Deinococcus aerius: one gene and its partner. The protein of the gene in region 1 binds, or shares a complex with, the protein of each later gene. Links are inferred from orthologs where the notes say so. Each region holds a gene or a part of one and is shown on either strand. Other genes may lie near its edges.

The links.
Region 2: the proteins of DAERI_RS05315 (region 1) and sufU are in contact, whole or in part, in a solved structure (PDB 5XT5), measured with the Bacillus subtilis proteins. The link is inferred for Deinococcus aerius from one-to-one orthologs.

What each region holds. Positions count from the first base shown.
Region 1 is NZ_BFAG01000003.1:83,362-86,537, forward strand. What follows is about bases 36-2,902. They hold DAERI_RS05315 (cysteine desulfurase-like protein), read left to right. Parts: upstream 36-810; coding sequence 811-1,995; downstream 1,996-2,902. Other genes in these bases: DAERI_RS05310 (benzoate/H(+) symporter BenE family transporter), read left to right, coding at 36-767; DAERI_RS22320 (hypothetical protein), read left to right, coding at 2,067-2,234; DAERI_RS05320 (transglutaminase-like domain-containing protein), read right to left, coding at 2,301-2,902. Outside these bases: more of DAERI_RS05310, read left to right, coding at 1-35; more of DAERI_RS05320, read right to left, coding at 2,903-3,176. UniProt on the Bacillus subtilis protein: Type II cysteine desulfurase that acts as the initial step in the SUF-like Fe-S cluster assembly pathway.
Region 2 is NZ_BFAG01000011.1:81,680-84,909, forward strand. The notes cover bases 1-2,921. They hold sufU (Fe-S cluster assembly sulfur transfer protein SufU), read right to left. Parts: upstream 1,709-2,921; coding sequence 1,292-1,708; downstream 1-1,291. Other genes in these bases: DAERI_RS14985 (adenylosuccinate synthase), read left to right, coding at 1-74; folE (GTP cyclohydrolase I FolE), read left to right, coding at 189-800; DAERI_RS14995 (hypothetical protein), read left to right, coding at 875-1,219; DAERI_RS15005 (M20 family metallopeptidase), read right to left, coding at 1,713-2,894. Also shown: DAERI_RS15010 (hypothetical protein), read left to right, coding at 3,014-3,223. UniProt on the Bacillus subtilis protein: Part of the SUF-like system that mediates the biosynthesis of iron-sulfur (Fe-S) clusters. Acts as a sulfurtransferase and thus transfers sulfur from SufS to SufB.

The DNA of each region.
Region 1 (3,176 bases):
GGGTGCTGCTGCCCTTCGTGCTGGGCGCCTTCCGGGCGCTGCCCCAGGCACCGGTGCCGGTGGGCGGAATGCTGCTGGTCTTCCTGGCGGGACGGGTGTGGTTCACGCGATGGGCGGTTCCGGCAGCGCTGATCGCGGGGGCGGGGCTCTCGCTGGCGGTGGGGGCCGTGGGGCCGGTGGCGGGTGGAGGCCTGGGCACGCTCGTCTGGACCACGCCACAGTTCAGCCTGCGCGGGGTGCTGACCCTCGCGCTGCCCATGACGGTGCTGACGCTGGCCTCACAGCAGCTTCCGGGGGTGGCGGTGCTGCGAACTTGCGGCTTCGCGCGGGTGCCGACCTCGCCGCTGATCACGTGGTCGGGCGTGGCGAGCCTGCTCTCGGCCCCCTTCGGGGCGCACACGACGAACCTCGCGGCGATCACGGCGGCCATCGCGGCGGGCGAGGAGGCGCACCCCGACCCGGACCGGCGGTGGATCGCGGGGCTGAGCGCGGCCTTTTTCTACCTGACCCTGGGTGTGTTCGCGGGCTGGGTGGTCGGGGCGGTGGGGGCCGTTCCCGCGCCCGTGGTGGCGGCACTCGCCGGGCTGGCCCTCGTGTCCACGACCCTGTCGAGCGTCACGGCGGCCCTGAATACGGAACGTGGGCGCGAGGCGGCCTTCCTCACCCTGGCGGTCACCGCGAGCGGGGTGACGTTCCTGGGCGTGGGGAGCGCGGTGTGGGGGCTGCTGCTGGGCGGGGGGCTGCGCTGGGCACTGGGGCGGAAGTAGGCGCGTCGCCTCCCGCCCACGGCTCCCCTTTAGACTGCCCCGCATGGACCTCGACGCCATCCGCGCTCAGTTCCCGCCCCTCGCCTCGGGCCGCGCCTACCTCGACAATGCGGCGGGCGGCCTGCTCCCCTCACGGGCCATCGCCGCGATCACCGAGCACCTCAGCCGCTACGGGGCCACGAATGCCATGCCGGGGCACCGGCCGGGGCAGGAGATTCTGGCGCTGAAGGGGCGCGCGCGGGAGGCCACCGCCCTCTTCCTGAACGCGCAGCCCGAGGACGTGGCGCTCGGCCCCAGTGCCACTGCCCTCGCCTTCCGGCTGGCCGCCGCCTTCGCCCGGCTGTGGGGCCCTGGCGACGAGGTGATCCTGAGCGGCCTGGAGCACGAGGCGAACGCGAGCCCCTGGCGCGAGCTGGAGAGGGTGGGGGTGAAAGTTCACGTCTGGCACGCCCGGCAGCCCGACATGCAACTTCATCCAGATGACCTCGCGGCCCTGCTCTCGCCCCGCACGCGGCTGGTGGCGGTGACGGCGGCGAGCAACGTCCTCGGGGTGAGCGTGGACATTCCGGCGGTCGCGGCGCAGGTCCGCGCGGCGGGGGCGTGGACGGTGGTGGACGCCGTTCACGCTGCCCCGCACGCCTTTCCCGATGTGGGGGCCTGGGGCGCGGACTTCGTGATGTTCAGCCCCTACAAGGTCTGGGGGCCGCACCTAGGGGCGCTGTGGGTCTCGCCGGAGCACCGCCCCCACCTCCCCTGGCCGCGGCTGAGCTTCGTGCCGGAGGGCGACATCACCGGGCTGGAGTACGGCACGCCCCAGTTCGAGCTGCTCGCCGGATGGCTGGGCACCCTGGACTACCTGCGCGAACTCGGCGGGCACGGGACGCTGAGCCGCGAGGCGCTGGAAGCCGCCTCGGCCTGCATCCGGGAACTGGAGGAGCCCGTCGCCCAACGCCTCCTGAACGGCCTGCTGGGTATCCCGGGCGTCACGGTCTACGGCCCGCAGACGATGGAGGGCCGCATCGGCACCGTCGCCTTCCGGGTGGAGGGCGAGGCGCCCGAGCTGACCGCCGCCCGGCTCTCGGCGGACGGGGTGGACGTGGCGGCGGGGCACTTCTACGCCGTGCAGCCGCTGAGGGATTTGGGCCTGTACCCGCAGGGGGTGGTGCGCGCCAGCATCGGGCACTACACGAGCCTGGAGGACGTGGAGCGGCTGCTGGCGGGCATTTGAGGGAGAGCGGCCTGAAGACCCGTTGGGCGAATGGAGGCGGCTCCCTCACCCCGCCCTGTTGCAATGTCCCCATGACGACGGGGGGCGAGACGACAGGCGAGGGCAGCGAGAGCCTTGAGGTGCGGAAGGCCCGTGTTCGGCAGATGATCGACGAGGGCCGCGAGGAGGAGCTGTCCGAGGAGGATTACCGGTTCGCGGGGGGGAACGGCCTGCTGGAGGAGGGCCTGGCGGAGGCTTGAGGACGGGTCTTCCTGGAGCACGGACTCTGGGAAGGGCGCCTTCCAGTCTTGCCGTGCATCAGCCTTTTAAAACCGTGGCCTCGGCGGGTCGTCCAGCGTCATCCGCTCGTCGGTCTCGTCGGCCCAGACGAGCATGTTCGTCAGGCGGGCGGACCCGAAGGTGGTGGCGAAGGCCACGTCGCTCGCGTCGCGGCCCTGGGCGATCAGCACGCGGCCGATGCGGGGGACGTTGTGGCGGGCGTCGAAGGTGCGCCACTGCCCGTCCAGGAACGCCTCGAACCAGGCGTGGAAGTCCATGGGAACGTCGCCGGAGTCGAACTCGATGTCGGGCAGGTAGCCGCACACGTAGCGGGCGGGGATGTTCAGCGCGCGGCAGAAGGCGACCCCCATGTGGGCGAAGTCGCGGCACACGGCCCGCTTGCTGTCCAGTGCCTGGCGGGCGGTCGTGCTGGAATTGCTGCCCGAGGCGTACACGCACTCGTCTTGCAGGAAGTCGCAGATCGCCTGGACCTGCGCCCAGCCCCCCTGAATGTTGCCGAAGCGGGTCCACGCCTCGCTGCTCACCAGGTCGCTGTCCACGTAGCGGCTGGGGAGGAGGTACGTGATCGTCTCGTCAGGCAACTCCTCCACCAGATGCTTGCGGAGGTTGGGGAGGACGGGATCGGGCCTGCGCGTTACCTCCGCGATCAGGTCGTGGCCGATGGTGAACTGCCCGGGCTCGGCGAGCGTGCGCCAGACGAGGTTGCCGTGCGTGTCGGTGTAGGTGTGGATGCCCGCCGCCGCGCCCAGGGGCCGCTGGTCGAGGATGCGCTGGCGGGTGCCCGTGGCACCCAGACGGTCCTGCGGCTGCACCACGAACAGCATGGGGGTGGCGTACGGCACGTCGAAGGTGAGGGAAAAGCCCGCCCGGACGCGAGTGGGCTGGTCAATCGGGGTGGCCCC
Region 2 (3,230 bases), on another replicon or contig:
TGAACTGCCCGGTCGTGATCTTCTCGTGCGGCCCCGCCCGCGAGCAGACGTACGGCGAGGTCCGCTGGGGGTGAGGGGCAGCCAGCCTGACGGCTGAAAGCTTTCCCTACAGTCCCCCCTCCCGCCCGGGCCTACACTCGGGCTTATTCACTCGCGCCGCCCCCCGGCGCGGGAAGGAGAGCCCTACCTTGACCATTCCCCCCACCATCAGTGCCGCGGACGAGCGGCAGGAAGTGCCCGGCCTGCGCGCCCTGACCCAGGACTGGCTCTCGGCCATCGGCGAGGACCCTGACCGCGAGGGATTGCAAAAGACGCCGCACCGGGTGGCGAAAGCCTGGAGCTTCCTGACGGCGGGCTACCAGAAGACGCTCGCCGACGCCGCCGGGGACGCCGTATTCGCCGCCGACGGCTCGGAGATGGTGATCGTGAAGGACATTGAGTTCTATTCCATGTGCGAACACCACATGCTGCCCTTCTACGGCCGGGCGCACATCGCCTACATCCCCGACGGCCACATCCTGGGCCTGAGCAAGTTCGCCCGCATCGTGGACCTGTACTCCCGGCGCCTCCAGGTGCAGGAGCGCATCACCACCCAGATCGCGGACGCGGTGGAGGAACTGCTGAATCCCCGCGGCGTGGCCGTGCTGATGGAGGGTATCCACCTGTGCATGGCGATGCGCGGCGTGCAGAAGCAGAACTCCAGCACGACCACGAGCGCCATGCGCGGCCTCTTCAAGGAGGACGCCCGCACCCGCGCCGAGTTCATGAGCGCGGTGCAGACCACCCTGAGGGGGCGCTGAAAGGCCGTTCACCGTCCCCGGGTGGGGGCCCGCCGGTGTGGAAACAGTGAGAATGGGGCCGCTAGAGTTGGGGTATGCATGACCAGAACGAGTGGGAGGCCCTGCTTCATTTCGGTCATACGGTCGGGCCGATGCACCCCCGGTTGGTGCCCTCCACCTGGGACCTCCTGTTGATGCGGGGCGTGGAGCGGGTCCGGCTGCACCCCTACGCCGTCCTCCTCGGTGGCAGCACGGTGTACCTGCTCGGCCCGCACCCCGGGGACCTCCCGCGCGGGTTCGCCCTGCGCGACGGCTGGGTGAGCCTGGAGGGGGCCGACGAACGCGGCCAGCGGGTCCAGCTCGGCGGCCTCCCCGCCCGGCTGGTGGAGATGTATCTCTATGTTTCCGACCGGCTAGGAAGCGGCCCGGGACGGCGCTAGGAAGCCCTCACCACCCACCCGAGGACGGGGCGCGTGGGCGGGGGATCAAAGAGCCCTGGTGCCCCACGCCCTTCAGGCCCCCGCCAGCGCCGCCTCCAGCGCGTTCCAGGCGAGCAGCGCACACTTGCGCCGGGCGTGCAGGCGGCTCACGCCCGCGAGGGCCACGAGGTCCCCCAGCCCCGGGTCGGGCGGAGCCTCGCCCATCACCATCGCGCGGTAGCGGGCGGCGAGGGCGCGGGCCTCGTCCAGCGACTTGCCCGCCAGCGCCCCCGTCATCAGGCTGGCGCTCGCCTGGCTGATCGCGCAGCCGCGCCCGGTGAAGCGCACCTCGGCCACCCTCCCGGCCAGTGGCCGCACCCAGACCGTGACCTGATCGCCGCAGCCGGGGTTGTCGAGGGCGGCGTGGGGGGCTCCCTCGATCTCCCCCTTCCCGCGCGGGTGCCGCTCGTGGTCGGTGATGATCTGGCGGGCGAGGGCCTCGGGCAGCACGGGCCTACTCCTGGGGCTGGGCGAGGCGCAGCGCGGCGGCACTCAGCATGCGCACGCCCGTCTCCAGGCTGGCCTCGTCGAGGGTGAAGCGGGGGTGGTGGTGTGGCCAGCGGCTGTCGGCCTCGTCGCTGCCCGAGCCCACGTTGAAGTACGCGCCGGGCGCCTTTTCCAGGTAGGCGCTGAAATCCTCGCCGCCCATCGTGGGCTTGGCGTCCTCGTAGTGCTCGGGGCCGACCGTCTCCAGCGCGATCTCCTTGAGCTGCGCCGCCACCCAGTCCGTGTTGATGACGGGCCGGTAGCCGAACTCGTACTTGAAGTCGTAGTTCGCGCCGTGGGCCGCCGTGATGCCCTTGACCACCCGCTCGATGAGCCCCGGGGCCCGCTGGCGCAACTCGGGGTCAAAGGTCCGCACCGTGCCCATCAGCGTCGCCGTGTCGGGGATGACGTTATGGGTGGTGCCGCTCTGGAAGTAGGTGATGGAGACGACGAGGGCGTCGAGCGCGGCCACGTGGCGGCTCACCACATGCTGGAGGTTGGTAATGACCTGCGCCCCCACCGCGATGGGATCCACCGTCTGCTCGGGGTGCGCCCCGTGCCCGCCCTTGCCCTGAATCGTGATGTGGATGGTGTCGGGCGCCGCCATGAAGGCGCCCGGCTTCACCACGACCTGCCCGACCGGGAGCTGGCTGTTGAGATGCAGGCCCGTCACCACGTCCACCCCGTCCATCAGGCCCGTCTCCATCACGAGTTCCTCGGCGCCGCCCGGCCCGATCTCCTCGGCGTGCTGGAAGATCATGCGGACCTCGCCCGGCACCTCCGCCGCCTGTTCCGACAGGAGCTTCGCCACGCCGAGCAGGATCGCCGTGTGCCCGTCGTGGCCGCAGGCGTGCATGGCGCCGGACTTCTGCGAGCGGAACTCGAAGGTGTTCTCCTCCTCCATGGGCAGGGCGTCGATGTCGGCCCGCAGCAGGACGGTGCGGCCCGGCTTCCCGCCCTTCAGCACGGCGAGGACGCTCGTTTCGGTGGGGCGCGACACCGTCAGGCCCGGCATCTTCCGCAGCTCGGCCTCGATGTACGCCGCCGTCTCGTGCTCGTGAAAACCCACCTCGGGGTTCATGTGCAGGTGCCGCCGCCACGCGACAAGCTGGTCACGGAGGGCCGTCACCCTGTCCACCGTTTGTGTCATGCCTCAGTGTAGGCCCGGCGTCCACGTGGGGGCCCGTTTTTCTGGACGGTGCGTTCGAGCGTGCACGGGGCTGAGCCCGGCCTCAGCAACTTTTCCCCCCGAACGGTCGTACTGGGGGCATGAAAAAGACCCGTTCGCAAAAGGGCAAGTTCAGCAAGTGGATGGTCTACGCGCCGGTCGCGCTGGAAGTCATCGGCCTGCTGCGCCGCAACCAAAAGGCCAAGCGGGGCAAGTACACCAAGATTCGCAAGCGCGACCGCGCCCTGGATTTCCTGCTGGGGCAGGCGGAGCGCCGGTTGGGGAAGCAGCGGGGCGCCCGGCGCTGGTAGGGGGAGG